Regions from separate parts of the Mizugakiibacter sp. genome, predicted to be linked through region 1. Evidence: predicted binding sites of a transcription regulator. Region 1 holds the regulator's gene; each other region holds the start of a gene.
What was found. The regulator sigma-54, encoded in region 1, starts transcription at its own class of promoters, with help from an activator protein. The targets are predictions, from matches to a motif close to TGGCACGNGCNTTGC.
Positions count from the first base shown of each region.

Region 2: the regulator sigma-54 is predicted to act here: its motif matches at 9,397-9,411, upstream of glnA (type I glutamate--ammonia ligase).
Region 3: the regulator sigma-54 is predicted to act here: its motif matches at 4,099-4,113, upstream of flgB (flagellar basal body rod protein FlgB).

Region 1 is NZ_JBDKSX010000092.1:20,234-30,587, reverse strand. It holds gene purM (phosphoribosylformylglycinamidine cyclo-ligase) at 1-774, shown strand, start outside; gene purN (phosphoribosylglycinamide formyltransferase) at 806-1,477, shown strand; gene ABFC67_RS09745 (DUF3108 domain-containing protein) at 1,515-2,231, shown strand; gene murA (UDP-N-acetylglucosamine 1-carboxyvinyltransferase) at 2,293-3,552, opposite strand; gene ABFC67_RS09735 (BolA/IbaG family iron-sulfur metabolism protein) at 3,565-3,804, opposite strand; gene ABFC67_RS09730 (KpsF/GutQ family sugar-phosphate isomerase) at 3,982-4,983, shown strand; gene ABFC67_RS09725 (HAD hydrolase family protein) at 5,118-5,666, shown strand; gene lptC (LPS export ABC transporter periplasmic protein LptC) at 5,663-6,247, shown strand; gene lptA (lipopolysaccharide transport periplasmic protein LptA) at 6,231-6,821, shown strand; gene lptB (LPS export ABC transporter ATP-binding protein) at 6,825-7,544, shown strand; gene ABFC67_RS09705 (RNA polymerase factor sigma-54) at 7,632-9,080, shown strand; gene raiA (ribosome-associated translation inhibitor RaiA) at 9,203-9,523, shown strand; gene ABFC67_RS09695 (PTS sugar transporter subunit IIA) at 9,538-9,993, shown strand; gene hprK (HPr(Ser) kinase/phosphatase) at 10,053-10,354, shown strand, end outside.
Region 2 is NZ_JBDKSX010000027.1:33,731-44,084, forward strand. It holds gene ABFC67_RS02850 (hypothetical protein) at 1-415, shown strand, start outside; gene ABFC67_RS02855 (GNAT family N-acetyltransferase) at 543-1,001, opposite strand; gene ntrC (nitrogen regulation protein NR(I)) at 1,010-2,416, opposite strand; gene ABFC67_RS02865 (ATP-binding protein) at 2,413-3,435, opposite strand; gene ABFC67_RS02870 (hypothetical protein) at 4,024-4,983, shown strand; gene ABFC67_RS02875 (hypothetical protein) at 5,255-5,689, shown strand; gene ABFC67_RS02880 (2OG-Fe dioxygenase family protein) at 5,852-6,574, shown strand; gene ABFC67_RS02885 (aspartyl/asparaginyl beta-hydroxylase domain-containing protein) at 6,585-7,502, opposite strand; gene glnA (type I glutamate--ammonia ligase) at 7,949-9,358, opposite strand; gene ABFC67_RS02895 (hypothetical protein) at 9,591-10,019, opposite strand.
Region 3 is NZ_JBDKSX010000121.1:9,148-19,501, reverse strand. It holds gene flgN (flagellar export chaperone FlgN) at 1-330, opposite strand, end outside; gene flgM (flagellar biosynthesis anti-sigma factor FlgM) at 332-643, opposite strand; gene flgA (flagellar basal body P-ring formation chaperone FlgA) at 729-1,433, opposite strand; gene ABFC67_RS12970 (methyl-accepting chemotaxis protein) at 1,430-2,767, opposite strand; gene ABFC67_RS12965 (chemotaxis protein) at 3,018-3,953, shown strand; gene flgB (flagellar basal body rod protein FlgB) at 4,152-4,562, shown strand; gene flgC (flagellar basal body rod protein FlgC) at 4,565-4,978, shown strand; gene ABFC67_RS12950 (flagellar hook assembly protein FlgD) at 4,998-5,657, shown strand; gene flgE (flagellar hook protein FlgE) at 5,676-6,896, shown strand; gene flgF (flagellar basal-body rod protein FlgF) at 6,913-7,653, shown strand; gene flgG (flagellar basal-body rod protein FlgG) at 7,706-8,491, shown strand; gene flgH (flagellar basal body L-ring protein FlgH) at 8,547-9,215, shown strand; gene ABFC67_RS12925 (flagellar basal body P-ring protein FlgI) at 9,571-10,354, shown strand, end outside.

The sequences.
Region 1 (10,354 bases):
AACGACGTGCTGGTGCAGGGCGCCGAGCCGCTGTTCTTCCTCGACTACTTCGCCACCGGCAAGCTGGACGTCGATACCACGGTCGCCGTGGTCGGCGGCATCGCCAAGGGCTGCGAGCTGGCCGGCTGCGCGCTGATCGGCGGCGAGACGGCGGAAATGCCGGACATGTACCCACCCGGCGAATACGACCTCGCCGGCTTCTGCGTCGGCGCGGTGGAGAAGGCCGCGCTGGTCGACGGCGCGGCCATCGCCGCCGGCGATACGATCCTCGGCATCGCCTCCAGCGGCCCGCACTCCAACGGCTACTCGCTGATCCGCAGGATCGTCGCGCGCGCCGGCATCACCCCCGACGGCGGCGGCTTCGACCTCGACCTCGGCGGCGTCACGCTGGCCGACGCGCTGATGGCGCCGACCATCATTTACGTCAAGCCGATCCTGGAATTGCTGCGCCGGCAGCCGCTGCACGGCATGGCGCACATCACCGGCGGCGGCCTCAAGGAAAACATCATCCGCGTCGTGCCCGAGCACCTCGGCATCGCGCTGGACAGCGCGGCGTGGACGCTGCCGCCGGTGTTCGACTGGCTGATGCGCGAGGGCAACGTGCCGCGCGAGGAGATGTGGCGCACGTTCAACTGCGGCATCGGCTACACGGTGATCGTCGCACGCGAGCAGGCCGCCGCCACGCAGGCCGCGCTGGCCGCGCTGGGCCTCGACGCGCGCGCCATCGGCGAGATCGTGCCGGCGCACGGCGACGAGCGCGTGCACATCCGCTGACGGCCCGTCCGAACGCGCACGCGACCCGCGCATGCCCGCTCCCTTCCCCATCGCCGTGCTCGCCTCCGGCCGCGGCAGCAACCTCGCCGCGCTGATCGAGGCGCAGCGCGCCGGCGCGCTGCCGGTCGGCTTCACGCTGGTCGCCAGCGACAAGGCCGACGCGCCCGCGCTGCGCATCGCCGAGGCGCACGGCATCCCGACCCTGGCGCTGGACCCGCGCGGCTATGCCACGCGCCGCGACTACGACCTCGACCTGTTCGCCCGCGTCGCCGCGACGCAGCCGGCGCTGGTCGTGCTGGCCGGCTTCATGCGCGTCCTCCACGCGGACGCGGTCGCGCCCTGGCACGGACGCATGCTCAACATCCACCCCTCGCTGCTGCCGAAGTACCGCGGCCTGCATACGCACCGCCGCGCGCTCGAAGCCGGCGATGCCGAGCACGGCAGCAGCGTGCACTTCGTCACCGCCGAGCTGGACGGTGGCCCGGTGGTCGCGCAGGCGCGCATCGCCGTGCAGCCGGGCGACAGCGCGGAGGCGCTCGCCGCGCGCCTGCTGCCGCTGGAGCACCGGCTGCTGGTCGCCAGCGTCGGCCTGATCGCCGCCGGGCGGCTGGCGCTGAATGCGGACGGCCCGACGCTGGACGGCCGCCCGCTGCGCGCGCCCCTGCAGCTTCGGACGGACGGCGAGCTGGCCGCCGCCGCGTGAGCCGGCGTTCAGCCTGGCGCGGGCAGACTGCGGCGCCATGCATACCTTCCTGCCCCGCTTGCTGACGCGCGCGCTGCCGGCACTCGCGCTGGCCTGCATCACGGTCGCCGCGACGGCCGCGCCGCTGTCCGCCTTCACCGCGCGCTACCAGGTCGAGCGCGACGGCGCGGCGATCGGCGAGGCCACGGTGAGCCTGCGCGCCGACGGCGGCGGCCGCTGGGTCTACCGCACCGAAACCAAGGGCACCGACGGCCTCGCCGCGCTGCTCGGGTTGAGCGCGCTGGAAGTCTCGACGCTGCGCTGGGGCGCCGACGGGCGCCCGCAGAGCCTCGACTACCGCTACGACCAGCAGGGCGGCTTCAAGCAGCGCTCGCGCACCGCCCATTTCGACTGGCAGGCCGGCCGCATCGCCGTGCAGGAAGGCAAGGGTCGCTGGGACTACGCCACCGCGCCCGGCGCGGTCGACCGCCACGCCGCCACCCTGGCGATCGCCGCGGCGCTGCGCGCGGGCGCGCAGCAGGTCGCCGTGCCGGTGGCGGTCAAGGATCGCATCGAAGTGCAGCACTTCGCGGTGGCCGGCGCGGAATCCGTCCAGGTGCCCGCGGGCCAGTTCACCGCCCAGCGCGTCGAGCGCCGCGACGACGGCAAGACGATGCATTCCTGGTACGTGCCGAAGCGCTTCCCCGTGCCGGTCGAGATCGCCGGCGGCGACGGCGGCATCACCATGAAGCTGGTGAGCTACGCAGCGCAGTAGGGGCCTGCGTGCAGAGGCGACCGGGAACCTGCGTGCAGGCGGGACCGCCGCACGCCCTCCCTCAATTCGGCAGGCGGCGGATCTTCGCGCCCAGCGTGCCCAGCTTTTCCTCGATGTTCTCGTAGCCGCGGTCGATGTGGTAGACGCGGTCGACCACGGTGTCGCCCTCGGCGACCAGGCCGGCCAGCACCAGGCACGCGGAGGCGCGCAGGTCGGTGGCCATCAGCGGCGCGCCGCTCATGTGCTCGACGCCCTTGATGATCGCGGTGTTGCCCTCGAGGCGGATGTCGGCGCCGAGGCGCTGCAGCTCGTGGGCATGCATGAAGCGGTTCTCGAACACCGTCTCGGTGATCACGCCGACGCCCTCGGCCACGCAGTTCAGCGCGGTGAACTGCGCCTGCATGTCGGTCGGGAACGCGGGATACGGCGCGGTGGTGATGTTGACCGCCTTCGGCCGGCGTCCGCGCATGTCCAGCTCGATCCAGTCCTCGCCGACGTTGATGTGCGCGCCGGCTTCCTCCAGCTTGGCCAGCACCGCGTCGAGGATCTTCGGCCGCGCGTGCTTGGTCAGCACGCGGCCGCCGCTGATCGCGCCGGCGACCAGGAAGGTGCCGGTCTCGATGCGGTCGGGCAGCACCTCGTAGTGGGTGCCGTGCAGGCGTTCCACGCCCTCGATCACCAGGGTGGCGCTGCCCGCGCCCTCGATATGCGCGCCCATGCTGTTCAGGCAGCCGGCGAGGTCGACGACCTCCGGCTCCTGCGCGGCGTTCTCGATGACCGTGGTGCCCTGCGCCAGCGCCGCCGCCATCATGATGTTCTCGGTGCCGGTGACGGTGACCATGTCCATGGCGATGCGCGCGCCGCGCAGGCGACCGGCGCGCGCACGGATGTAGCCGTTCTCGACCTTCACGTCGGCGCCCAGCGCCTGCAGGCCGCGGATGTGCTGGTCGACCGGCCGCGAGCCGATCGCGCAGCCGCCGGGCAGCGACACCTCGGCCTGGCCGAAGCGCGCCACCAGCGGCCCCAGCACCAGGATCGAGGCGCGCATCGTCTTGACCAGCTCGTACGGCGCGAAGCAGCGGTCGGTCGGCCGCGGGTCGACGTGGATCTTCATGCGGTCGTCCAGCACCAGCTGCACGCCCATCTGGCCGAGCAGCTCCATGGTGGTGGTGACGTCGTGCAGATGCGGCACGTTGCCGATGCTGACCGGCTCGTCGGCCAGCAGGCAGGCGGCCAGGATCGGCAGCACCGCGTTCTTCGCGCCGGAAATCGCGACGTCGCCGCTGAGAGGTGTGCCGCCGCTGATAACGATCTTGGCCATGGGTTCCCTTGGTTACTGCCTGCGCGCCGCTTCGTCGGGGGTCAGCGCCTTCAGGCTGAGCGCATGGATCTCGCCGCCCATGCGTTCGCCCAGCGTCGCGTACACCATGCGGTGGCGCGCCAGCGGCAGCTTGCCGGCGAACGCCGCGCTGACCACCTCGGCTTCGAAGTGCACGCCGTCGTCGCCGCGCACCTCGGCGCGCGCGTCGGGGAGGCCCTGCTCGATCAGCGCTTTGATGCTGGCTGTATCCATGGGGAAAAGGTCCGGGGGCGACGGCAGCTCCGGCGTGCAGCTTTGGCTGCCGTTCAGAAGCTACAATGAGGATAGGGAATGTTAATGGAAATCCCCGGGCACAGGAACGGCGTTGCCCGCACTTTTCCCCGATAGCCTCGCCCACCGCCCATGGACGCAACCACCGTGAATGCCCAAATCGAGCTGCCCGCCCCGTCGCCGCTGCTGGACGCGGAGGCGATCACGCGCACCGCGCGCGGGGTGATCGCGATCGAGGCGCTGGCCATCGCGGTGCTGGAACAGCGCATCGAGGCCGCGTTCATCCGCGCCTGCCGCATGATGCTCGCCTGCCGGGGCCGGATCGTCGTCACCGGCATGGGCAAGTCCGGCCACATCGGCCGCAAGACCGCCGCCACGCTGGCCTCGACCGGCACGCCGGCGTTCTTCGTGCACCCCGGCGAGGCCAGCCACGGCGACCTCGGCATGATCACCGAAAAGGACGTGGTGCTGGCGCTGAGCAACTCCGGCGAAACCGAGGAGCTGCTGACCATCCTGCCGGTGATCAAGCGCCAGGGCATCCCGCTGATCGCGATGACCGGCAACCCGAATTCCTCGCTGGCGCGCCAGGCCGACCTGCACCTCGACGTCAGCGTGCCGGCGGAAGCCTGCCCGCTCGGCCTGGCGCCCACCGCCAGCACCACCGCGACGCTGGTGATGGGCGACGCGCTGGCGATCGCGCTGCTGGAGGCGCGTGGCTTCACCGCCGAGGACTTCGCCCGCTCGCACCCCGCCGGCAGCCTCGGCCGCCGCCTGCTGCTGCGCATCTCCGACCTGATGCACGCCGGCGCCAGCGTTCCCAAGGTCCGCGCCGACGCCAGCCTGACCGAAGCACTGATGGAAATGAGCCGCAAGAGCCTCGGCATGACCGCGGTGGTCGATGCCGACGACCATCTGCTCGGCATCTATACCGACGGCGACCTGCGCCGCACCCTGGACGACCACCAGGTCGACCTGCGCAACGTGCACGTCGCCGACCTGATGACGCGCAACCCGAAGACGATCGGGCCCGACAAGCTGGCCGCCGAGGCCGCGCAGCTGATGGAGACGCACAAGATCCACGCGCTGATCGTGGTCGACGGCGAGCGCCGCGTGGTCGGCGCGCTGAACATCCACGATCTGCTGCGCGCGAAGGTCGTATGAGCGCGGGACGGGACGTCGCTTGCCCGGCCCGGCTGCGCAAATGCGCCAAGGGTCGATCGAGACACTTGCGTCGACGCCCCTTCGACCTTTGACCTCCGCCCCTCTCCCAGCCATCGCCTCGTCACCACGCGCCCATGCCCTACAGCCCGCTCGCCGACATGCCCGAGGACATCCGCGCGCGCGCCGCGCGGATCCGGCTGGCCGCGTTCGACGTCGACGGCACGCTGACCGACGGCCGCCTCTGGTACAGCGAGGACGGTCGCGAGCTGAAGGCGTTCAACGTGCAGGACGGGCTCGGCCTGAAACGCCTGCGCGCCAACGGCATCGAGGTGGCGATCGTCACCGCACGGGTCAGCCACACCGTCGCGCTGCGCGCCGAGGAGCTCGGCCTGGTGCACGTCTACCAGGGCCAGGCCGACAAGCGCGCCTGCCTGGAGCGACTGCTGCGCGCGCTGCACCTCGGCCCGGAGCAGGCCACGTTCGTCGGCGACGACCTGCCCGACCTCGCCGCGATGCGCCTGGCCGGCCTCGGTATCGCCGTGGCCAACGCGCACCCGTGGGTGGCCGCGCGCGCGCACTGGCGCACCCAGCGGCGCGGCGGCGACGGCGCCGTGCGCGAGGTCTCCGACCTGCTGCTGGCCGCGCACGGCGTGGCCGAGGCGGAACTGGAGCGCTGGCTGTGATCGAACGGCGCAGCGCGATCGGCGTCGCCGCACTGCTGCTGGCGGCCGGCGCCAGCCAATTGCTGGTGTGGTGGCTGCGCCCGCCGCCGCGCCCCAGCGAAGTGGTCGGCCCGCCGCGCTCCGCCTACACGCTCAACGACTTCACCCTGAACGCGCTCGGCAAGGACGGCCGGCTCAGCCTGCGCGTCGACGCGCCGTACCTGGCGCGTCGCGAGGGCGACGACTCGCTGTACATCAACGCGCCGCGCTTCTTCATGCCCGGCAAGGACGGCGCCGACTGGCACGGCACCTCCGAGTACGGCTGGGTCAGCGCCGACGGCAACCTGCTCAAGCTGCTCGGCAAGGTCGACATGCAGCGCCCGCCGACCGCGCAGCTCGCCGCCGCGGAAGTGCATACTTCCGACCTGACCGCCTGGCTGAACGAAAACCGGGTCGCCACCGACGCGCCGACCCTGATCCGCCAGCCGGGCAGCATGACGCGCGGCACCGGCATGCGCGCCAACCTCGACACGCACGAAATGGAGCTGCTCTCCGATGTCCACTCCCGGTTCACGCCCCGCAAACGTGCGCAGGCTCGCTGAGCTGGCCGTGCTGCTGGCCGGCCTCGCCGCGCTGGCGCCGGCATTCGCGCTGAAGAGCGACGCCGACCAGCCGGTCAGCATCGACGCGCAGAAATTCAGCGGCCGCCAGGGCGACAAGGTCACCTACTCGACCGCCGTGCACATGACCCAGGGCAGCTTCGTCGCCGACGCCGACGCCGCCACCGGCTACTTCGACCAGGACGACGCGATCGACCGCGCCGTGCTCACCGGCAGCCCGGCCAAGATCCAGCAGAAGCTCGACGACGGTACGATGATGTACGGCCGCGCCGACACCATCGACTACCGCGTCAGCGCCAACACGGTGATCCTGGCCGGCAACGCCAGCGTCGTGCAGACCGGCAAGGGCGAGTACCACGGCGCGCGGCTGGTCTACAACACCGACAGCGGCGAAGTCAGCGGCGAAGGCGGCGCAGAAGGCCGCGTGCACATGATCCTGCAGCCGAAGAAGAAGCCCGCGACCGCGGCGCCGGCGGCCGCGCCGGCGCCCGCGTCCTCGGCGGCATCCGCGCCCGCCGCCGCCAGCAGCGCCGGCCCGGCCGGCCAGCCGCGCTAAGCCATGCTCGCCGCCAAGGGTCTGCAGAAGCGCTTCCGCGCGCGCCAGGTGGTGCGCGATTTCGGCTTCGACATCAAGCAGGGCGAAGTGGTCGGGCTGCTCGGCCCGAACGGCGCCGGCAAGACCACCTGCTTCTACATGGTGGTCGGCCTGATCGAGGCCGACGCCGGCCGCATCACGCTGGACAAGCAGGACATCACCGGCCTGCCGATGCACGCGCGCGCCAAGCTCGGCATCGGCTACCTGCCGCAGGAGCCGTCGGTGTTCCGCCGCCTGACCGTGGCCGAGAACGTGCTCGCCGTGCTGGAACTGCGCGAGGGCCTGGACGCACGCGCGCGCGAACGCGAGCTGCAGGGCCTGCTCGACGAGCTGAAGGTGTCGCACATCGCCGACCAGAAGGGCGTCAGCCTGTCCGGCGGCGAGCGCCGCCGCGTCGAGATCGCGCGCGCGCTGGCGGCGCGGCCGCGCTACATGCTGCTGGACGAGCCGTTCGCCGGCGTCGATCCGATCTCGGTCGGCGAGATCCAGCGCATCGTGCGCCATCTCAAGGAACGCCGCATCGGCGTGCTGATCACCGACCACAACGTGCGCGAGACGCTCGGCATCTGCGACCGCGCCTACATCCTGAACGAGGGCGAGGTGCTGTCGCGCGGCACGCCGGCGCACATCCTCGCCGACGAGAAGGTGCGCGAGGTCTACCTGGGCCGCGAGTTCAAGCTGTAGCGGCGCGCTTCACGCTTCCGCGCGCTCCCCCTAGCCGCCTGCCCGCCCCCGGGGTAGCATCGGGCTGCGTCATCCGGCAACGCTCGCATGAAACCGGGACTCCAGCTCCGCCTACACCAGCAGCTAGCGCTGACCCCCCAACTGCAGCAGGCGATCCGGCTGCTGCAGCTCTCCCAGCTCGAACTGGAAACCGAGCTGCGCCAACTGGTCGAATCCAACCCCATCCTCGAATTCGCCGACGAAGCCGGCGACGACGCGTCCGCAGGCGCGGACGGCGCCGAGCCTTCCGCGGACGGCGGCGGCGACGAAGCGCCGGCGGCGGCGGCGGAAAGCGCGCCGGAAACCGCCGCCGACAGCTGGGATGCCGAACCCGACTTCGGCTTCGAGCCCAGCTACGCGGGCGGCGGCGCCGGGAGCGACGACGACGCGCTGGAACCGCAGGACGCCGCGCCGGTAGGCCTGCGCGAGCACCTGCAGTGGCAGCTCAACCTGACCCCGATGTCCGAGCGCGACCGCGCGATCGCCACCGCGCTGATCGACGCGCTGGACGAGGACGGCTACCTGCGCGAGGGCCTGGAGCCGGTCGCCGCCACGCTGATGCCGCTGTTCCCGGTCACGATGGAAGAGATCGAGGCGGTGCGCCATCGCGTGCAGCGCTTCGACCCGGTCGGCGTGGCCAGCCTCGACCTCAAGGACTGCCTGGCGGTGCAGCTCGAACTGCTGGAACCGGCCACCGAGGGCCGCGCGCTGGCGCAGCAGATCGTCGCCGGCGAGCTCGAACTGCTGGCGAAGCAGGACCTGGCGCGGCTGGCGCGGCGCCTGCGCGCCGACGACGGCGATGTCGCGATCGCCGCCGCGCTGATCCGCAGCCTCGACCCGCGTCCCGGCGCGGCGCTGAACCCGGCGCCGATCGAATACGTCGCGCCCGACGCCTACGCGTGGAAGGTCGACGGCCGCTGGCGCGTGTCGCTCAGCCCCGGCTCGCAGCCGAAGCTGGCGGTCAACCAGCACTACTGCTCGCTGATCGCGCGCGCGCGCCGCGAGGACGCCGCCTACCTGCGCGGCCAACTGCAGGAGGCGCGCTGGCTGCTGAAGAGCCTGAAGGCGCGCGCCGACACCCTGCTCAAGGTCGCCGAGGCGATCGTGCGCGCGCAGAGCGCATTCCTCGAATACGGCCCGGAGGCGATGAAGCCGCTGGTGCTGCGCGAGGTCGCCGAGCAGGTTGGCATGCACGAATCCACGATCTCGCGCGTGACCACGCGCAAGTACCTGCACACGCCGCGCGGCACCTTCGAGTTCAAGTATTTCTTTTCCAGCGGCGTCTCCACCGACGACGGCGGCAGCGCCTCGGCCACCGCGATCCAGGCGATGATCCGCAAGCTGGTCGCCGACGAGGACCGCCGCCAGCCGTTCTCCGACCAGGCGCTGGCCGAGGAACTGCACCGGCGCGGCATCCAGGTCGCGCGGCGCACCGTCGCCAAGTACCGCGAGGCGCTGCGCATTCCCAGCTCCGGCGAGCGCGTGCGCGCGGGCTGAACGAGGAGGAGGAACTTCGCGCACGCCGGCCGGCTCACACGAACAGCTAACGGCGCTCCGCAGGGGCGGCGCGCCGGCCACCGCCGCGGCGACGCGGCGTCACGACGAAGTAGGAGGCGGTTATGCAGATCCAGATCAGCGGCCACCAGGTTGAAGTCACTCCGGCGCTGCGCGACTACGTGCGGATGCGGATGGAGCGCCTCGAGCGCCACTTCGACAACCTCACCTCGCTGAACATCGTGCTCACCGTGGAGAAGCTGGAGCACCGCGTCGACGGCACGCTGGCCGCCGCGGGCCGCGTGCTGCACGCCGTGGCCAATGCCGCCGACATGTACGCCGCGATCGACGCGCTGGTCGACAAGCTGGTCGCACAGTTGCGCAAGCACAAGGAAAAGGTCACCGACCACCGCGCCAAGGACGCGCTGTCCGCGCGTCCGGACTGAAGCGGCGCGCAGGGATGCGGTTCATCGACCTGCTCGGCCCGGAGTCCGTCGCGACCGGGCTGCGCGCAGGCAGCAAACACCGTCTGTTCGAGGAGATCGCCCGGCGCCTGGCGCCGGGCGATTCCGCATTGGCCGTACTGGAAGCGCTGACCGAGCGCGAAACCATGGGCGGCACCGCGCTGGGCGCCGGCGCCGCGCTGCCGCACGGGCGCTGCGACGCGCTGGCCGCGCCGCTCGGCGGCCTGTTCCGGCTCGCCGCGCCGATCGCCTGGGACGCCGGCGACGGCCGGCCGATCGACCTGGTCGCCGCACTGGTGGTGCCGGTGCAGTTCACCACCCGCCACCTGGAACTGCTGGCCGAGCTCGCCGAAGCGTTCGCCGACCCCGACCTGTGCGCGCGCCTGCGCGCCGCGCCCGACGCGGGCGCCCTGCGCGGCGAACTGGCACAATGGAGCGCACGCCGCGGCTGAAGCCGTCCGATCCGGAACGTCCGCGCGGCGCCCGCTGGCCCATCCCGGAACCGCGAACCTTGGATCGACTCACCGCGCGACAACTGTTCGACGGCGTGCACGAGCGCATGGCCCTGCGCTGGATGGCCGGCGCGCGCGGCGAGACGCGCGCGCTGGAGCCGAAGGAATCCGAATCGCGGCGGCCGTCGCTGATCGGCTACCTCAACGTGATCTACCCGAACAAGGTGCAGATCATCGGCACCGAGGAGCTGAACTACCTCGACAGCCTGGACTCGCGCCAGCGTTGGGAGACGGTGCAGAAGATCGTGCAGGCGCGGCCGACCGCGCTACTGGTCACCAAGGACCAGGCCGTGCCCGCCGA
Region 2 (10,354 bases), on a different contig from region 1:
CGTGGATGCGGACGAACGCGCGCACGCCTGGGCCGGCACCCTGTTCGAGCTGCGCCAGTCGGCCGCGCTGCTGGCCGCGCATCGCCTGCCGCTGCGGATCGGCGGCGAGGTGCCGCGCGACGGCTACGCGATCGAACCGCTCGCCGCCGCGCGTCCGGAGCTGGGCACGCCGACGCTGCACGCGCACGAGGCGCCCGGCCTCGGCGTGGTCGCGGTCAGCGTGGCGCAGGCCGCGCCCGACGGCGCGCACCTGCTCGCGCATGGCTATCCGCTGACGCGCGCCGCGTTGGGCGCGCTGTGCGAAACGCTGGCGCTGCGCTACCGCGCCGCGCCGCACCTGCAGCGGCTGGGGCGCATCGTGCTCGACGCTGACGCGCGCGCGCTGGCCGTGCCGGCGACCGCCGCCACGCACTAGCGCCACCGCGCGCGGGTGGTGGGCGTAGGGTGGGCTTTAGCCCACCATGGGTAATCGCGACGACAATCCGATGGTGGGCTAAAGCCCACCCTACGCCCAGCCTACGTCACGTGCGCGCGCGGCGCGTTCAGCGCAGCAGCGCCTCGTACATGTAGTAGTGGCAACGCTGCATGCCGAGGCCCGCGTACGTCGCCTGCGCGCGCGCGTTCTCGGTTTCGACGTACAGGCGCAGCCCGCAGACGTCGCCGCGCGCGCGCGCGCGGCGCTCGACCTCGGCGTACAGCGCGCGGAACGCGCCGCCGCGGCGCGCGTGCGCGGCGACGTACACGCTCTGGATCCACCAGAAATCGCCGTCGCGCCAGTCGCTCCATTCGTGCGTGACCAGCAGGCAGCCGGCCGCTTCGCCGCCGCGCTCGGCGATCAGGTAGAAGCCGCGCGCCGGTTCGTCGAACACGCGCGTCACGCCGCGCGTCAGCACCGCGCGGTCCAGCGTCTTCGCCTCGGTCTCCAGCGCCATCGCGGCGTTCCACTCGACCAGGCGGGGAATGTCGGCGCGGCTGGCGTCGCGGATCAGGATCTCGCTCATCGTCGTCCTCATGGTTTGCGCGGCGCGCGGCGCCGCGAGGCGCCGAGCTTGCGGGTGAGCGTGTTGCGGCCGAGCCCGAGCGCGGCCGCGGCGTGCTGGCGGTGGCCGCCGTGCGCAGCCAGCGCGGCGTCCAGCAGCACGCGGTCGAAGACCTCGCGCGCGCGCGCATGCAGGTCGCGCGCGCCGTGCGCGAGTTCGGCGTCGGCCCAGGCGCGCAGCGCGTCGCTCCATTCCGCGCCCGGCGCCGCGGCCTGCGCGCCGTCGTGCAGGATGTCCTCGGCCAGCACGGTGCTGCCGGGCGCGATCACCGCCATGCGCCGGCACAGGTTCTCCAGCTGGCGCACGTTGCCGGGCAGCTCCAGCGCGGCCAGCGCCTTCAGCGCGGCCGGCGCGAAGTGCTTCTCCGGCAGCTTCAGCTCGCGCGCGGCGGCGGCGAGGAAATGCTTCGCCAGCAGCGGAATGTCCTCGCAGCGTTCGCGCAGCGCCGGCAGGCGGATGCGCACCACGTCGAGGCGGTGCAGCAGGTCGGCGCGGAATTCGCCGCGCGCCACCTTGGCGTCGAGGTCCTGGTGCGTCGCCGCGATCACGCGCACGTCGGCATGCAGCAGTTCGCGGCCGCCGACGCGGTAGAACTCGCCGCCGGCGAGCACGCGCAGCAGGCGCGTCTGCAGCGCCTGCGGCATGTCGCCGATCTCGTCGAGGAACAGCGTGCCGCCCTCGGCCTGCTCGAAGCGGCCGTGGTGGCGGCGCGCGGCGCCGGTGAAGGCGCCGGCCTCGTGGCCGAACAGCTCGGATTCGAGCAGCTCGGCCGGAATCGCCGCGGTGTTCAGCGCCACGAACGGTCGCTCGCGGCGCGCGCTCTCGCGGTGCAGCGCGCGCGCGGCCAGCTCCTTGCCGGTGCCGGTCTCGCCGACGACCAGCACGGAGAGATCGCTGGCGGCGACGCGGCCGATCAGGCGGAACACCTCGCGCATCGGCGCGCTTTCGCCGAGCAGCGCGGACGGCGGCTCGGCGCTGCGCGCGGCGACGGGCGCGGCCGGCGCGCTGTCCAGCGCGCGGCGCACCGCGGCCAGCGCCTGGTCGAGGTCGAACGGTTTGGCGAGGTAGTCGAACGCGCCGGCGCGGTAGGCCGCGGCGGTACTGCCGACGTCGGTGTAGGCGCTCATCACGATCACCGGCAGCGCCGGATGCTCGCGCTTGACGCGCGCCAGCAGGGCGAGGCCGTCGCCGTCGGGCAGGCGCACGTCGGTCAGCAGCAACGCCGGCGTCCCGCGCGCCAGCGCGCGCGCGACGTCATCGACCGCGGTGAATTCGCGCACCGCGTAGCCGGCCTCGCGCAGCGCGGTGGCCAGCACGAAGCGCACGCCGCGGTCGTCGTCGAGCAGGAAGATTTCGGGAGCGTGCGGCGCGTTCATCGCGGCGTCTCGTCGGCGGTTTCGCTCGGCAGGCGCAGCACGAAGCAGGTCAGCCCGTTGCGGCGCAGGTGTTCCAGCTCGCCGCCGTGCTCGCGCGCGATCTCGCGCGCCAGCGCCAGCCCGAGCCCGCTGCCTTCGGCGCGGCCCGACACCAGCGGCAGGAACAGCGTCGCCTCCAGCGCCGCCGGCACGCCGCGGCCGTCGTCCTCGACTTCGACGCGCAGCCAGCGCCGTGCGCCGCCGCCGCGCACGCCGGCCTCGGCGCGCGTGCGCAGCACGATGCGCGACGCGCCGGCCTCGACTGCGTTGCGGCCGAGGTTCAGCAGCAGTTGCAGCAGGCGGTCGGCGTCGCCGCGCACCGCCGGCAGGCTGGGATCGTAGTCGCGCACCACCGCGAGATCGGCGCGCTCGGCGCCGAGCAGCGCGGCGAGGCGGTCGAGCAGGCCGTGCAGGTTGACGCTGGCCGGCACCAGCGTGCCGCGCGCGCCCAGCAGGCGTTCGGTCAGCGCGGCGAGGCGGCCGGCTTCGGTGAGGATCAGCTCGGCCAGCGCGCGCTGCGCCGGCTCGTCCAGCTTGCGCAGCAGCAGTTGCGCCGCGCCCGATACGCCGGCCAGCGGATTGCGCACCTCATGCGCGAAGCCGCGCAGCGACTCCGACAGCCGCGGCGCCTCGGCCTGCGCCGGCGCGGCCGGCTGCGCTTCCAGCAGCAGGCCCTGCGGCAGCGGGTTGAAGCAGAGGTCGAGGCGCACCTCCGCGCCCGGCGCCGCGCACACCGCCAGGCCGCGCACGCGCAGCAGGCGGCGCTCGTCCAGCGCCCGCCGCGCCAGTTCGACCAGTACCGGCTCCGCCGGCGCCAGCACGCCGAGCGGCTTCCCCACCAGCCGCGCCGCGCCCACTCCCACCAGCTCGCCCAGCCCCGGATTCACCCGCCGCAGGACCAGCCCCTCATCCAGCCAGGCGACGCCGGTGGCGAGCTGGTCGAGCAGGGGCGCGGCGTCGATGGGGCCATGGGGGTGCATTGCACCATGATAGTGCATTCATGGCGGCTGACCGCTCCGGCATGTGTTTCGCCGTGATCGTGCTCAAGTTCGCTGTGGCAATCGTGTGCTCGCCTGGGCAGGGTTTGCGGCCCGGGTGTACACGCCCTGCAAGATCGCGGCGTGCATTTGGCGGGAACCGACAGCGCACACTGTGGCGCGGAGCACGGCGGGGCGGAGCCACAGGGTGGAGAGGATTAATTGGCGACGTCCCCAAAACTGCAGCGCGGCGTAGCGGTCGAAATCGCCACTAGCGACCCCCCCCCCCTTACACGAACGGCCCATTAGGAGTGTAGGATTTCATCCACGGGCGGACATGAGGAACAACCGATGGCTACAAAGGGGACGGTCAAAACCACAGCTGCCAGTGGGCGCGCCATGTTTTCGGGTTTCAAGATGGCGAGCAACGGGGCGATGGTCGTTGAACGCAGTAAGCTCCATGATTCTGACGGCTATAAGCGCCAAGTCCAGGCATTGACAGTGCTCAAGGAACATCGGAAGGAAAAAGTAAAGTAACGCAGCGATTGGGCCCCATCGGGCCCAATTTTGTCTCCAGGGGGAGCAACAGGGATGGGCCCAGCAGTCTTTGCGCTGATTTTTCTTTCGAGCGGATATTTGCTCCTGCGCCGTTGGTCGATCACCAGGCCTCACGCGCTAAGCTGGGATGGCCACGCACTCTACTTCAGTGTGGTTGTGGCCTCTATCGTTCTCGCGGTCGAGGCCGACATCCTCCGAGAAATTGTCGAGAGGTCCGGAGCGCTTGGGGTGCAATTTAATGCGAAGATTTCCGGAGTGCTATCCGCATTCGCTACAGAAAACAAACTGAGCGTTCTTGGAGTGACGGCTGTCTGGTCCGTTCCGATCGCGGCTATTAGTTTCACTCTGCTGAATGTCCCTATCCGATTCTCGTCGTTTCTTCGCGTTCAACTTTACTTGAGGTTGAGTTGCCTCGGTGAACTCGAAGAGTTTCTCCTGATCACAAGCGCTCGAAATTTGCCTGTCATGCTAACGTTGGCATCAAGAAAGGTTTATGTAGGATTTTCGCTTGAGGCTAATGCTTCGCGGGGTAAGAAGGACTGGGTCAGGATCGAGCCACTGCTTTCCGGTTATAGAGATAATGATCAGGAGTTCGTAGACACGACTGACTACAGTTGGTTACATGCCGGCGGTTCCCAACAGAACTTTAGGCGGGAAGACTTCGACATCATTGTTCCTGCCTCCGAGATTGTCTCGGCTCATGCATTCGACCTAAACATCTATGTTCAGCGGTTCCTGAATGGCGGAACATCTTCTTCGTCGGCGAGTGTTCCCGAAGGAGCAGACACCGTAAGTGGTGCAAGCAATGCGCGCGTCGAACGCGCCGCAGGCCAGCCCACGACTAAAAGTGAAAGACTTTACTGGAGCTTCTGCGGTGCGCTGGCGGGATTGGCTCCAGTCGCATATTTTTCGTGGTGGCTCGTTTCAGTTTTTTGGATATTGATGACAGCGCTACTGGCTTATGCGAGTGTTATTGATAGTGAAGGATCATGACCCTTGTTGGAAAACGGTATCAGGTTCACTTACACGCGTTTGAATTGCGCGTTTGAATTGCGGTCGCCGCGTTGCCTCGCTCGGCCATCGTTGGATAACTGCTGTAAAAGTTGAGTAACTACCTGATGCCCGGGCTTCGTTGTCGGTGCTCAGGCTGCGAGTATCGCGGGATTGGCTTCAGTGACTTCTCTGCTCGAGGACTGACCGACACCTCTGCCGTTATGCTCGGCACTGAAACCGCCACGGGGCGGTCTTTGGGGAGAGCGTTGCGATGAGGTACGTAGCCGGCGGTTTCCTGCTGTCGCTGTTGCTTGCCGCGCCGCTGTCGGCGCAGAACGTCGGTACCGTGAGGCCGATGGTGGTGCCCAAGGTCGCCGATACCGTGCAGATCGACTACCGGGCGCAGTGGGAGCAGGAGCGGGCGAAGAACCAGCAGTTGCGCGAGGAGAACGCCAGCCTGCATGCGCAGCTGGAGGCGTGGACGCGCAAGGGCGGCAGCCAGGTGCACGCCTATTGCGAGACGCCGACGGTGAGCGCCAACAGCGCCGGCGCGCGCAACGACTGCGCGGCGGCGGGCTACACCTGCGAACCGGTCAGCGGTCTGTGCCGGACCAGCGCGGCCAATTCCGACCAGTGCGCCGGCGGCCGTACGTGGTGCGTGTACGGCAACCGCTGCGTGCGGTCCGCGGAAGAGTGCCGGCCCTGAGCTGCGGCCGCGACTTCGAATCGTAATGCATCCACCTCGACCGGCGGCGCCGACCGTGCCGCCGGTCGACTCCAGGCGCGGCAGCTAGCCGCTGCCCGGGCCGCGATTGCGAAAACGCACAGCCGCCCTCATCTGCGGACGCATCGCTCGAGGGGTGGCTCCATGGACACGACGCGGCACGACGGATTGCATGCAACGCTTCTCGCCGACGGTTTCGCCTTCGTTCCCGCCGCGCGCATGCGCGCGCGGCTGGAGGCGCACGGCGCTCTCGCCGACGGCGACGCGTTCGCGGCGAGCTGGGACGCGCTGGAGCCCGACACCTACATGGCCGACCACGGCCGCTACCGGCGCCGCCGCCACGCGGTGTTCGCGGCGGACGCGGGCGGCGCGATTGCGCGGCAGCCGCACCAGCCGCACTACCAGAGCCGCGAGTACAACCCGCTGAACGGCGGCGTCGAGCGCTGGTTCGCGCCAATCGAGGACGCGATCGGCGCGGGCGCGACGCTGCGCGCGGTGCTTGCGTACTGCCGCGCCCTGTTCGGCGGGCTCGCGCCCGAGGTGCGGCGCTGGCATATCGAAGTGCACCAGTTCCGCATCGAGGCGCGCGCCGGCGAACCCGGTTTGCCGACGCCGGAAGGCGTGCACCGCGACGGCGTCGACTACGTGCTGGTGCTGCTGGTGCGCCGCCGCAACATCGCCAGCGGCACCACGACGATCCACGCGCCGGGCGGCGCGGCGCTGGGCAGCTTCACCCTGGCCGATCCGTTCGACGCCGCGCTGGTGGACGACCGCCGCGTGTTCCACGGCGTCACCGCGGTGCAGCCGCTGGATGCCGCGCAACCGGCCTGCCGCGACGTGCTGGTGGTGACGTTCCGCCGCGCCTGAGCGGCGCGCGTCAGCGCACGAAGAACCAGACGACGCCGACCACCAGCGCCACGCGCAGCGCGTGGTAGAGCGGGCGGTTGGCGCGCTTCAGGCGCTTGCGGTATTCGCCGGCCGTGTGGGCGAAGCCGTACACGCGGTTGACCACGCCGACGCGGTCGCTGTCGAGGTTCTGCGTCGCGGTGGCGCGGCCGAGCAGGCCGCCGATCCAGCGGTTCAGCGCGCGCATCGGCGCGGTGCGCAGCGGGCGCTCGACGTCGCAGAACAGGATCACGCGCGTTTGCCCGGTACGGTTCTCGGCCCAGTGCACGTAGGTTTCGTCGAACAGCACGTCCTCGCCGTCGCGCCAGGCATACGGCTCGCCGTCGACGATGATGCGGCAGGCGTCGGAGTTGGGCGTGACCAGGCCGAGGTGATAGCGCACCGCGCCGGCGAACGGATCGCGGTGCGCATTGAGCTTGGCGCCCGGCGGCAGCAGGGTGAACATCGCCGCCTTCACCGAGGGAATGCCGCGCACCAGCTCGACCGTCTTCGGGCACAGCGCGCGCGCCGACGGCAGCGGCTCGTCGTACCACTTGAGGTAGAAACGCTTCCAGCCTTCCTTGAAGAACGAGTTGAAGCTGGCGTCGTTGTTCTTCGCCGCGGCGCGGATGTAACCCTCGTCGGAAAGGCGCAACGCCTCGTCGCGGATGGCCTGCCAGTTCGCCTTCAGCACGTCCAGCTCGGGAAAGGCGCCGCGGTCCAGGTACGGCCGCGCCGGCATTTTCGAGAACAGGAAGGCGAACACGTTGTACGGCGCGAGGAACGCCGAGTGGTTCACCAGTTGGCGCAGGAACGGCAGGCGCACCTTGCCGCGCAGGTGCACGACCAGCACGGCGGCGAGGAAGGCGTACAGGACCAGGAACTTCGGTCCGAGCAGGTCGATGTGCATGGCAGACGGGGTGCGAGCAGCGCGCGCGACGGCGCGGCGTAACGCGCATTATGCGGCCAAGCCCCCCGCCGTTCACCCCGCGCCGGAGCGGGGGCGCTTTCGTGGGAGCCTGCGTGCAGGCGACCCGGGCGTCGCGGCGAGGCAGGCGCCTTGCGGCGCCGCCACCCTCACCCCGACCCTCTCCCGCCGGCGGCGGGAGAGGGAGACAAGCGCCATGGCATCACCGTCCGCGACGCCCATGCAGGAGCCTGCGTGCGGGTGACCCGAGCGTCGCCACGAAGCAGGCGCCTTGCGGCGCCGCCACCCTCACCCCGACCCTCTCCCGCCGGCGGCGGGAGAGGGAGACGAGCGCCGTGGCATCACCGTCCGCGACGCCCATGCAGGAGCCTGTGTGCGGGCGACCCGAGCGTCGCCACGAAGCAGGCGCCTTGCGGCGGCGCGCGCCGTCAGATCGAGTAGTACATCTGGTACTCGAGCGGGTGCGTGGAGGCGCGGAACCGGGTGACTTCCTGCATCTTCAGCGCGATGTAGCCGTCGATGAAGTCGTCGGAGAACACGCCGCCGGCCTTGAGGAAGCCGCGGTCCTTGTCCAGCGCTTCCAGCGCCTGGTCGAGGCTGGAGCACACGGTCGGGATGTTCTTCTCTTCCTCCGGCGGCAGGTCGTACAGGTCCTTGTCGGAGGGCGCGCCCGGGTCGATCTTGTTGAGGATGCCGTCCAGGCCGGCCATCAGCAGCGCGGTGAAGGTGAGGTAGCCGGAGTTGACCGGATCCGGGAAGCGGATCTCGATGCGGCGGCCCTTCGGGCTGGACACGAACGGGATGCGGCAGCTCGCCGAGCGGTTGCGCGCGGAATAGGCCAGCATCACCGGCGCCTCGAAGCCCGGCACCAGGCGCTTGTAGCTGTTGGTGGTGGAGTTGGCGAACGCGTTGATCGCGCGCGCGTGCTTGAAGATGCCGCCGATGTACCACAGCGCGAGCTGGCTGAGGCCGCCGTACAGCTCGCCGGCGAACAGGTTCACGCCGCCCTTGGCCAGCGACTGGTGCACGTGCATGCCCGAGCCGTTGTCGCCGACGATCGGCTTCGGCATGAACGTCACCGTCTTGCCGTTCTGGTGGGCGGTGTTCTTGATGATGTACTTGGTGGTCAGCAGCTCGTCGGCCTTCTTCACCAGCGTGTTGAAGCGCGTGCCGATCTCGCACTGGCCGGCGTTGCCGACCTCATGGTGGTGTACCTCGACCGGGATGCCGGCCGCTTCCAGCAGCTTGCACATGTCGGCGCGCAGGTCGCCCAGCGAGTCGACCGGGCTGACCGGGAAGTAGCCGCCCTTCACGCCCGGCACGTGGCCGTGGTTGCCGTCCTCGTGGCGGCGGCCGGTCGCCCACGCCGCTTCCGCCGACTCGATCTCGTAGGACACGTGGCCCATCTCGTTGCGGTAGCGCACCGCGTCGAAGATGAAGAACTCCGGCTCCGGGCCGAAGAACGCGGTGTCGGCGATGCCGGTGGACTTGAGGTAGGCCTCGGCGCGCTTGGCGATCGAGCGCGGATCGCGCGCGTACGCCTGCATGGTCGACGGCTCCAGCACGTCGCAGGAAAGGATCAACTGCTTGTGCGCGGAGAACGGATCCATGGTCGCCGTCGCCGGGTCCGGCATCAGCACCATGTCCGACTCGTTGATGCCCTTCCAGCCGGCGATCGAGGAGCCGTCGAACATCTTGCCGTCCTCGAAGGTGTCGGCGTCGATGGCGTGCGCGGGGAAGGTGACGTGATGCTGCTTGCCCTGCATGTCGGCGAAGCGCAGGTCGACGAACTCGACCCCCTCGTCCTTGATCAGCTTGAGCACGGAATCGGCGGACATGGGCTACCTCGGTGCGGTGGATGGATGCGCCTTCCATAGCAAGGGGCGCGCCAGCCATGGGTTGCGTTGCCGATCAATCGGTTGCACGGCAGTGTGGCAGGGGCGTCCGTGCGAGCGCACCATGATGACGCAGGTTCGGGGCGCATGAAGCACCAAAATGGTGCGTCATTGCGGAGCCATGAACACAACCGCCACGACAGGGTTCGCCATGCGCCGACCGCCGTCGATGGCGTCAGCCGCCTCCGGTATAGGCGACGCGGGCGATCCAGTTGCGCTTGCGCCGGGCCAGGCGGTCGTCCGACGCCTCGCCCTCGTGGCTGACCGGCGAACGGGAAAGCAGCGCGGGCGCCACGCCCTCGAAGGTGTTCACGTTGACCACCGCGTACAGGCGGCCGTCGATGCGGCTGGTGGCCACCGGCACCACCCCGCAAACGGCGCACACATGGAACTCGGCGGTCCGCGTGCCGAACGCGTACTTCGACACGTGCGCGGCATCGCGCACGCGCACCTCGAGCGAACCGGCCGGGCACGACGTCCACACCCCGCCGTGCCGCGTGCAGAACGAGCAGGTGCAGGCGCGCGAGGCAATCTCCGCCGGCTCCGGCGTCCAGTCGAGCGTGAACGCGATGTTGCCGCAGTGGCAGCGGCCAGTGATCAGCATGCAGGCGCCTCGCGTGCCCCGAGCGCCCAGACTACGACCCGGCGCGGCGTGCGGCCAAGTCCGCATGCCCGGGCATGCCTGCGCCGGGACGGGCGTTGCCGGGTTCGATTTCGCCACTCTGCGGTGAAACGGCAGGCTGTCGTGGCGGTTGGCGCAGACCTGAACCTGGCCCTGTCTCTCTACTCGTTCCTGACGATATCGACCGAGATCTCCACCGCCGGAGTCGCGCCCCTGTTCTCAAGCCAGTGCGTGGTGTTCCTGTCCTCGGGCCAGCCCACCCCGGCCCGTAGTCCGTAGCGACTCCATTCCGATGGTCGGTGATCGCACCTTGCAGT
Region 3 (10,354 bases), on a different contig from region 1:
CTGGTTCAGCTCGCGGCAGCGCGCCAGCAGCGCCAGCGCCTGCTGCCAGCGCGCCAGCGTGGCCGGATCGCGGGCCAGCCCGCTCTGCATCGCGGCCAGGCCGAAGCCGCCGCTGATCTGCGCGGCGAGGTGCACGCGTTCGGCCTCGAGCATTTCGAGCTGGCGCACGTGGGCGTCCTTGGCCGCGCCGGCCGCGTCCAGCGCGGCGTCGTCGCCGGCGAGCAACGCGTCGCGCTCGCACTCGAGCTCGGCGAGCAGCCGCTCGGCGGTGCTGGCGATCTCGCCGACCACCAGCGCAAGCGTGCGCGTCAGCTCGTCGGACAGGTCCATCTCAGGACTTCCCGCCGATCTGGCGCTCCAGCGCCAGCAGCTTGTCGGCGATGCGGCTCGAATCGGCCTGGTAGCCGCCGTCGGCCAGCGCCTGGCGCAGGCGTTCGACGCGTGCGGCGTCCACCGGCGCGGCATCCGCGCGGGGCCGTTCGGCCTGGTGCAGGGCGCGCGCCGAGTCGGTCAACTGCACGCTGTCGGCGCCGGGCCGGGCGGCGTCCGTGCCGGCGGCGGAACCCGCGGCGGCGTTGCCGCCGAGGCGGCCGTCGCGCGGCTGCGGCTGCAGGGGCAGCCGTGGGGCAATCTTGTTGTCCATGCGAATGGGCCTTCCGCCAGTTTCAACCTGTTGCACGATGTATCGGCCTGCCGCGGGAAAACTTTAGGGCCCGCCGCACGCCCCCTCAGGGCAGCGCCGCGACCGTGCCGGCCGCCTGCACCACGCCCTGCACGATGCGTCCGGAGCCGGCGTTGCGCACGCGCACCTGCGCGCCTTCGCCGCCGTTCTCCAGCGCGGTTCCGCTGCTGCGCACCGCCAGCGCGCCGGCGCCGGCCAGCAGGGTGACCTGGTCGCCGCGACGCACCAGCGTCGGCGCGGCCAGCGCGGCCGGGCTCAGCACCGCCCCGGCGCGCAGCGGCCGCAGCAATTGACGTCCGGCCAGCGCGGCCGGATCGGTAAGGTAGCCGTAGCCGAGCTGCGCGACGTCGCGCTGTTCGGCGCGCACGTCCGCGGCGGCGACGGTTTCGCCGCGCGCCAGCGCGCGCGCGCCGACCAGCACTTCGCGATAGACGTGCACCTCGACCGGCACGAACAGCCGCCATGCGCGCGGTCCCGGGCAGCGCACCGCGACGCTGGCGCGCGTGCCGGCGATGCGGTCGCCCGGCAGCTCGGCCTGCAGCGGCGCGGCGCAGGCGGCCAGGCGCAGGCGCGCGTCCAGCGCGGCGGCGCGCACGACGACGCGGCCGCCGGCGGGCGCGACATGCGCGCGCACGTAGGCTTCCGCCGCGCGCTGCAGGCTGTCCAGCGGCTGGATGCCGTCGGCGGCCTGCGCCGCGACGGCGCCCGCCGCGAGCGGCAGCGCCAGCGCGAGGCGGCCGCACAGGTTCACGCCGCCGCTCCCGCGGCCAGCGTGGCCAGGCTCTGGCTGATGCGTTCGAGGTCGCCGTCGAGTTCGTGCAGCGCGCCGCGCGCCTCGCCGGCGCGGCCGTCGGCGATCAGGCCGGCCAGCTCCGCGCTGCGCGTGGCGTAGCGGCGGCCGGCGTCGGCCAGCGTTTCCAGCGCGGGATGCGGCCCGCGCGCGCGCGCCAGCCGCTCGATCCAGCGCGCGATCTGCTGGCCGGGCTGGTCGGTTTCCAGCCAGCGCAGATCGAGCGTGTCGGGGTCCTGCGCGGCCAGCTCCAGCGCATAGCGCAGGCCCTGGCTGGCTTCGCGGATCGCGTGGCTGACGGTGGCGGCGTCGGCGGCGCCGTCCGCGCCGAGCCGCGCGACGTTGAGACGGTGCGCCAGCAGCGCGCTGCGGATCAGCGCCTCGGCCTGGCGGCGCGCCTCGTCGAGCCGGCGCGCCAGCGCGCCCAGGGATTCCGCCGCGCCCTCGGCATGCCGGCGCACGCCGTCCGCGGCATCGGCGGCGGCGGCCATCCGCGCCGCGCCGTCGGCGGACGCGGCGCCGGCCTCGGTCAGCGCGGCGGCGGCTTCGGCGGCGGTCGCGCCGGCCTGGTCGAGCCGGCGCAGGCCGTCGTCGACGGCCTGGTCGAGCTGGCCGGAGAATTCGCTCATGGTGGTGGTGACCGCCTCGATCTCGGCAGTCGCCTGCGCGGTCTTCTCGGCGAGTTGCTTGACCTCGTCGGCGACCACGGCGAAGCCGCGCCCGGCGTCGCCGGCGCGCGCCGCCTCGATCGCCGCGTTCAGCGCGACCAGGTTGGTCTGGTGCGCGATCTCCTGCACGCTGGCGGTGAGCCGGCGGATCTCGCCGGAGAAATCGGCGAACTGCGCGTGCGCCTGGCTCATGCCGGACAGCGCGCTGCGCAGCAGGCGATGCTGGCCGTCCAGGCCGGACACCGCTTCGGCGCCGCGCGCGATGCCGGTGCGCACGCGCGCGCCGGCGGCGTCGGCCTCGCGCGCACCGGCGGCGATGCCGGCGGCGGCGGCCGTCAAATTGCCGACGCCCTGGCGGCAGCCGTCGAAGCCCGCGCCCAGTTCGCCCAGCTCGCGCGCCAGCACGCGCGCGCCGTTCAGCGCGATGCCCTGTTGTTCCAGCGCACGCGCGCCATGCAGCACGGCCGTGCCCGCCTGCGGCGCGCCTTCCGCCAGCGCGGCCAGCGCCGGCGCCAGCGCGCGCGCGGCGGCCGGATGGCGTCGCGTCAGCGCGGCGAGGCGCTCGCGATCGCCGGCGGCGGCAGCGGCGGCGAGGGCGTGGACGTGCTGGCTGAACAGGAGGGTCATCGGTGCGCTCGTGATGGCAGGGGGTTCGGCATACAGATCGCGCCGAAGCGTCGAAACTTGAGGAAGCAAGACGTGTGCCATTGGGGATGGAGTGGGGAGCGGGGGTGGAGAATGGAAACGGCGCGTCGCAAATCGATGGCATGCGTGGCGAAGGACGCGACGGGCGCATCTGCGTTGTCCCACGCCGGCCTCCCTCAAGCTCCCGCCCCGCCGCGCCGATAACCGTGCATCCGCCACGGAACGCATGCGAATGGCCACTGCCCTGCTGGACAGCGTCGACCGCTTCACCCGCCTCGCCGGGCACAACCGCACGGCGATGCTGCTGTTCCGCCTCGACGGCGGCTCGCGCTTCGCGATCAACGTGTTCAAGGTGCGCGAGGTGTTGCGCTGCCCGCCGCTGGCACGCCTGCCGACCATGCACGAGCTGGTCGCCGGCGCGGTCGACTACCGCGGGCGCACGCTGCCGGTGATCGACCTGATCCGCGCGATGAACTATCCGCCGCTGCAGGATCCGGCCGAGGCGCACCTGATCGTCAGCGAGTTCAGCCGCTCGGTGCAGGCGTTCCTGGTACGCGACGTCGAGCGCATCGTGCACTGCGACGGCGCCGACATGGAGACGCCGGGCCACGGCCTCGGCTACGGCGCGCGGGTCAGCGCGGTGACGCGCATCGACGGTGCACTGGTGGCGGTGGTCGACGTCGAGCAGATCCTCGCCGAGGTCAACGGCGCGCAGGCCGAGGTGTCGTCGCGGTTGCGCAACGCCGCGCAGCGCGCCGAGGCGCAGCCGCGGCGCGTGCTGGTGGCCGACGACTCCGCGGTCGCGCGCCGCCAGTTGGTCGAGGTGCTGAAGCAGATGGAGATCGAGTGCGTGGTCGCGCACGACGGCCGCGAGGCGCTGGCGATGCTGCGCGAGCAGGCCGCGCTTGCGCCCGAGGAACGCGTCGCGCTGGTGATTTCCGACATCGAGATGCCGGCGCTGGACGGCTACGCGCTGACCCGCGCGATCCGCGAGGACGCCGCGCTGGCGCCGCTGAAGGTGGTGCTGCACTCCTCGCTGAGCGGCGGCTTCAACGAGGCGATGGTGCGCGACGTCGGCGCCGACCGCTTCGTCGCCAAGTTCCAGCCCGACCTGCTGGCCGCGAGCGTGCTGGAGCTGCTGGCGCAGGTGCGCGCGCAGCGGGGCTGATCCGCGGGTATTCGCCGGCGCGACGGTTTTCCGTCGCCGCCGCGGTCGCGGCCTGCCGCCGGCACCGGCAAGAACTTGCCGCATGTCGCGCATCGCCTTGCGCGGCGCGGCCTGCAGCCCGCGTCGCCGCTACCTGCGGACGCAGTGGCACGCTCCTTGCTGCCGGCAGCCCGTCGATCCCACGAACGGGAGCGGGCGATGAGCAACGGCAACGATCCACTATTCGGCATCCACACGCAGGCCTTGAGCCTGTGGCAGCGGCGCGCGGAAGTGCTCGCGTCGAACCTGGCCAATGCCGACACGCCGGGCTACCTCGCGCGCGACGTCGATTTCCGCAGCGCGCTGGCGGCGCAGTCCGGCGATGCGGCCGGCGACGTGCGCCTGGCGCTCACCGAACCCGGCCACCCTGCCGCGGCCGGCAGCGATCCCGCCACCGGCGCCGCGCTGAAGTACCGCGTGCCGCTGCAGCCGTCGATGGACGGCAACACCGTCGATCCGCAGATGGAGCAGGCCGCGTACGCCGAAAACAGCGTGCGCTACCAGGCCAGCCTCACCTTCATCACCGCGCAGATCCGCATGCTGCGCACCGCCATCACCGGAGGTGGCTGAGCATGTCCCTGTTCCGCATCTTCGACACCGCCGCCAGCGGCATGGCCGCGCAGTCGGTGCGCCTCAACACCACCGCGTCCAACCTGGCCAACGCCGACAGCGTCGGCTCCAGCCCGGACACGGTCTACCGCGCGCGCGAGCCGGTGTTCGCGGCGATCCAGCGCGGCCTCGGCCGCGACGCCGAGGCGAGCGGCGTGCGCGTGCTCGGCGTCACCGAGAGCCAGGCGCCGGTCGGCAGCCGCTACGAGCCGGGCAATCCGCTGGCCGACGCCGACGGCAAGGTCTACACGCCGAACGTCAACCCGGTCGACGAGCTGGTCAACATGATTTCCGCCTCGCGCGCCTACCAGAACGACGTCGAGGTGATGAACAACGCCAAGCAACTGGCGCTGAAAACCCTCGACCTCGGCAAGTGAGGAAGTCCACGTGACCGACATGAACGCGATCGGCAACTCGCTCAACACGGCGATGGCGACATCGTCCGGCTCGGGTTCGCGCGACCAGCTCGGACAGAGCGATTTCCTCAAGCTGATGATCGAGCAGTTCCGCAACCAGGATCCGACCAAGCCGATGGAGAGCGGCGAGTTCATGAGCCAGCTCGCGCAGTTCAGCACGGTATCGGGCATCCAGGGCCTGCAGACCTCGTTCAACGCGCTGGCGGCGTCGCTGCAGGCCGACCAGGCGCTGCGCGCGGCCGACCTGGTCGGGCACCGCGTGATGGTGCCCGGCAGCACCGCCAACCTCGCTGCCGGCGGCACGGTCGGCGGCGGCGTCGACGTGCAGGCCGGCGGCACGGTAGTGGTGAAGATCACCGACGCCAGCGGCCAGCTCGTGCGCAGCCTGAACCTCGGCGAGCGGCCGGCGGGCCTCGCCCAATTCGCCTGGGACGGCAAGGCCGACGATGGCACGCCGATGCCCGCCGGCAACTACGCGGTGTCGGCGCAGGTGTGGAGCGGCGGCGCGTCGCAGGCGGCCGGCACCTACGTGGTCGGCGCGGTTTCCGGGGTCAGCGTCGGCGCCACCGGCGCCGCGCCGACCCTGCAGGTGGACGGCGTCGGCGCGACCACGCTGGACCAGGTCAAACAGATCATGTGATCCCAAGGGGGAGCAGTCATGCCGTTCAACGTTTCGCTCAGCGGCCTCAATGCGGCAGCGTCCGATCTCGAGGTCACTTCCAACAACATCGCCAACGTCAACACCACCGGCTTCAAGCAGTCGCGCGCCGAATTCGCCGACCTGTTCTCGGTGTCGTCGCAGGACGTCAGCACCACCGCAATCGGCAACGGTGTGCGCGTCGCCGCGGTGTCGCAGCAGTTCGGCCAGGGCAACATCGAGTACACCAACAACAGCCTCGACCTCGCGCTCAGCGGCAAGGGCTTCTTCACCGTGCGCAGCGGCTCCGGCCTCGCCTACACGCGCGCCGGCGCGTTCAGCCCCGACCGCAACGGCTACGTGGTGAATCCGCAGGGCGAACGCCTGCAGGTGTACCCGCCGACCGCCTCCGGCGGCTTCGACATCAGCGCGCTGACCGACCTGCAGTTGATCACCTCGCAGAGCGCGCCGAAGGCCTCGACCAACGCGCAGCTGCAGCTCAACCTGCCGGCCGACGCCACGCCGCCGGTCACGGCGCCGTTCGACCCGACCGATCCGACCAGCTTCAACCAGTCCACCGCGTTCACCGTGTACGACTCGCTGGGCGCGACCCACACCGGCACGCTGTACTTCGTCAAGAACGCGGCGGTCAACACCTGGGACACGTATCTCTACCTCGACGGCAATGCCGCCGGCCCATCGCAGCAGGTGGTGTTCAGCCAGAACGGCGCGCTGCAGTCGCCGGCCGGCGGCAAGCTGGCGTTCCCGCCGCAGGTGGTGAACGCCGGCGCGCAGCCGCTGGCGCTGACCCTCGACTTCGGCAGCGCCACGCAGTACGGCAACGCCTTCTCGGTGACCGGCATCCAGCAGGACGGCTACGCCACCGGCCGCCTCAGCGGCATCGAGGTCGGCGCCGACGGCGTGGTCTCGGCGCGCTTCTCCAACGGCCAGTCGAGCGCGCTCGGCCAGGTCGCGCTGGCGACGTTCGCCGACCCGCAGGCGCTGCAGCAGCTCGGCAACACCAGTTGGGGCGAGACCTTCCAGTCCGGCCAGGCGGTGCGCGGCACCGCCGGCAGCGGCAACCTCGGCGAGATCCAGTCGGGCGCGCTGGAAGCGTCCAACGTCGACCTCACCGCCGAGCTGGTCAACATGATCAAGGCGCAGCGCAACTACCAGGCGAACGCGCAGATGATCTCCACCGACGACAAGATCACCCAGACGGTGATCAACATCCACAACTGAGCGGGGGGACTGACGCATGGACCGCTCGCTGTACGTGGCGATGACCGGCGCGACGCAGACCATGCGCGCGCAGGCCGAGGTGGCGCACAACCTCGCCAACGCCAACACCGCCGGCTTCAAGGCCGAGCTGTCGGCGTTCCGCAGCGTGCCGGTGCTGGGCGACGGCGAGCGTTCGCGCATCAACGCGGTCGCGCAGGGCACCGGCTGGGATCTCTCCGCCGGTCCTCAGGTCGCCACCGGCCGCGACCTCGACGTCGCCGTGCAGGGCCAAGGCTGGATCGCCGTGCAGGCGGCGGACGGCGGCGAAGGCTATACGCGCGCCGGCAGCCTGCAGGTCGGCGCCGACGGCCTGCTGACCACCGCCACCGGCCAGCCGGTGCTGGGCGACGGCGGCCCGATCTCGGTGCCGCCGTACACGCAGCTCACCATCGGCAACGACGGCACGGTGTCGGTGGTGCCGCAGGGGCAGGGTCCGGCCACGCTGGCCGTGGTCGGCCGCATCAAGCTGGTGAACCCGGAGCCGGCGCAGCTCGCCAAGGGCGGCGACGGCCTGATGCGCCTCGCCGGCGACGGCACGGCGCCGGCCGATGCCGGCGTGCGCCTCGCCTCGGGCGTGATCGAGTCCAGCAACGTCAACCCGTCGGAGCAACTGGTGCGCATGATCGAGCTGGCGCGCCAGTTCGAGATGCAGGTGCGCGGCATCCGCAGCGCCGACGACAACGCCCGCGCGGCCACGCAACTGCTGCAGGCGACCTGATCCCTTTCATGCACGTGCGCGCCGGTGAACCCGGCGCGAGGAGCGAACGACGATGTTCTCAGCCCTGTGGATCGCCAAGACCGGCCTCGACGCGCAGCAGACGCGCATGGCGGTCACTTCCAACAACCTGGCCAACGTCAACACCACCGGCTTCAAGCGTTCGCGCGCGGAGTTCGAGGACCTGCTGTACCAGGACGTGCGCCAGGCCGGCGGGCAGACCTCCGAGCAGACGCAGTCGCCGTCCGGGCTGATGCTCGGCACCGGCGTGCGCGTGGTCGGCACCGAGAAGCTGTTCACCCAGGGCAACCTGGTGCAGACCGGCAATTCGCTGGACGTGGCGATCCAGGGCCGCGGCTTCCTGCAGGTGCAGATGCCCGACGGCAGCGTCGCCTACAGCCGCGACGGTTCGCTGCACCTCGATGCGCAGGGCCAGATCGTCACCGCCGAAGGCTATCCGCTGCAGCCGTCGATCACCCTGCCGACCAACGCGCAGAGCATCACCATCGGCGCCGACGGCACCGTCACCGCGCAGGTGCCGGGGCAGGCCGCGCCGATCCAGGTCGGCACGCTGCAGCTCGCCGACTTCGCCAACCCCGCCGGCCTCGAGCCGCGCGGGCAGAACCTGTACGTCGAGACCGCTTCCAGCGGCACGCCGCAGACCGGCACCCCGGGTTTGAACGGCCTCGGCACGCTGGCGCAGGGCTCGCTGGAGACCTCCAACGTCAACGTGGTCGAGGAGCTGGTCAACATGATCGAGACGCAGCGCGCCTACGAGATGAACTCGAAGGCGATCTCGGCCAGCGACCAGATGCTGCAGTTCATCAACCAGCACACGTGAGGGGGCGCGGCCGATGAAAGCGCAGGGCGAGAGGCGGACCGCGGGGGCACACGGCTTGGCGCGCGCGTGCGCGCTGGTGGCGTGCGCCGCGCTGGCCGGCTGCATGAGCGCGCCGCCGCGCGCCGACACGTCGTACGCGCCGACCATGCCGGAACCGGCGGTGGCCGCCGCCGCGCCGGCGGACGGCGCGATCTGGCACGACGCGCAGAACATGGAACTGTTCAGCGACCCCAAGGCGCACCGCGCCGGCGACATCCTCACCATCGTGCTGGTGGAGAACACCCAGGCCAGCAAGAAGGCCAGCACCACCACCAGCAAGAAGGACAAGACCGATCTCGCCGCGCCGACCATCCTCGGCAGCGTCGCCTCGCTGCACGGCAAGGCCGCGTCGATCGGCCTCGACGGCGAGCGCGCCTTCGACGGCTCCGGCTCCAGCAGCCAGAGCAACCAGTTGAGTGGCGAGATCACCGTCACCGTGGCGCAGCGTCTCGCCAACGGCAATTTGCTGGTGCGCGGCGAGAAGTGGCTGACCATCAACCAGGGACAGGAACTGGTGCGCATCGCCGGCATCGTGCGCCCGCAGGACATCGGCCCGGACAACACCGTGCCGTCCACGCGCGTCGCCGACGCGCGCATCGCCTACACCGGCAAGGGCACGCTGGCCGACGCCAACAGCAAGGGCTGGCTGTCGCGCTTCTTCAGCTCGAAGTGGATGCCGTTCTGATGCGCGCGCGGGCCGGCCGGATTGCGGCACGCAGCGCGCCCCGTGACGGCGCGTCTTTTCCCCTCTCTCCGGCGGGGAGCGGGCAGGGTGAGGGGGACGGACGCGCAGCGTCCGTGCTTCCCGCGCTCGATGCGCAGGATACGAACCGATGAGCACGGCTACTCGCGATGGAATGAATGTTCGAGGCGCGCGCGCTGGGCGCGTCCCCCTCACCCCGGCCCTCTCCCCGGGGGGGAGAGGGAGACAGGATTCGCTTTCCCCGCTGGGGAGAGGGAGACAAGAGCCGGCGCGCGCAGGACACCCGCGCTTCGCCCACGTCGGGCGCCGCATGCGCGCATTCGGCGCCGCACTCGGCATGTTGGCGGCGGCCGCGCTGCTGGCCTGCTTCGCCGCGCCGCTGCACGCCGAACGCGTGCGCGACCTGGCCCAGGTGGCCGGCGTGCGCGGCAACCAGTTGATCGGCTACGGCCTGGTGGTCGGCCTCGACGGCAGCGGCGACCAGACCAGCCAGGCGCCGTTCACCACGCAGAGCCTGGAGAACATGCTGCAGCAGTTCGGCATCACCGTGCCGGACAACGTGCGCCCGCAGTTGCGCAACGTCGCCGCGGTGACGGTCACCGCCGAACTGCCGCCGTTCGCCAAGCCCGGGCAGGCGGTCGACGTGGTGGTGGCCTCGATCGGCAACGCCAAGAGCCTGCGCGGCGGCGCGCTGCTGATGACGCCGCTGCGCGGCGCCGACGGTCAGGTGTACGCGGTCGCGCAGGGCAACCTGGTGATCGGCGGCATCAGCGCGCAGGGCAAGAGCGGCTCCAGCGTGCAGGTGAACATTTCCAACAGCGGGCGCATCCCCAACGGCGCCACCGTCGAACGCGCGGTGCCGAACGGCTTTGCCGCCGGCGGACCGCTGGTGCTGAACCTGAACACGCCCGACTTCACCACCGCCGCGCGCATGGTGCAGGCGATCAACGGCACCTTCGGCGCCGGCACCGCGCAAGCGCTGGACGCGACCTCGGTCGCGGTGCAGGCGCCGGCCGATGCCTCGCAGCGCGTCGCCTTCCTCGGCGCGCTGCAGGATCTCGACGTGCAGCCGGCGGCGGCCTCGGCGCGCGTGGTGATCAACTCGCGCACCGGCACCGTGG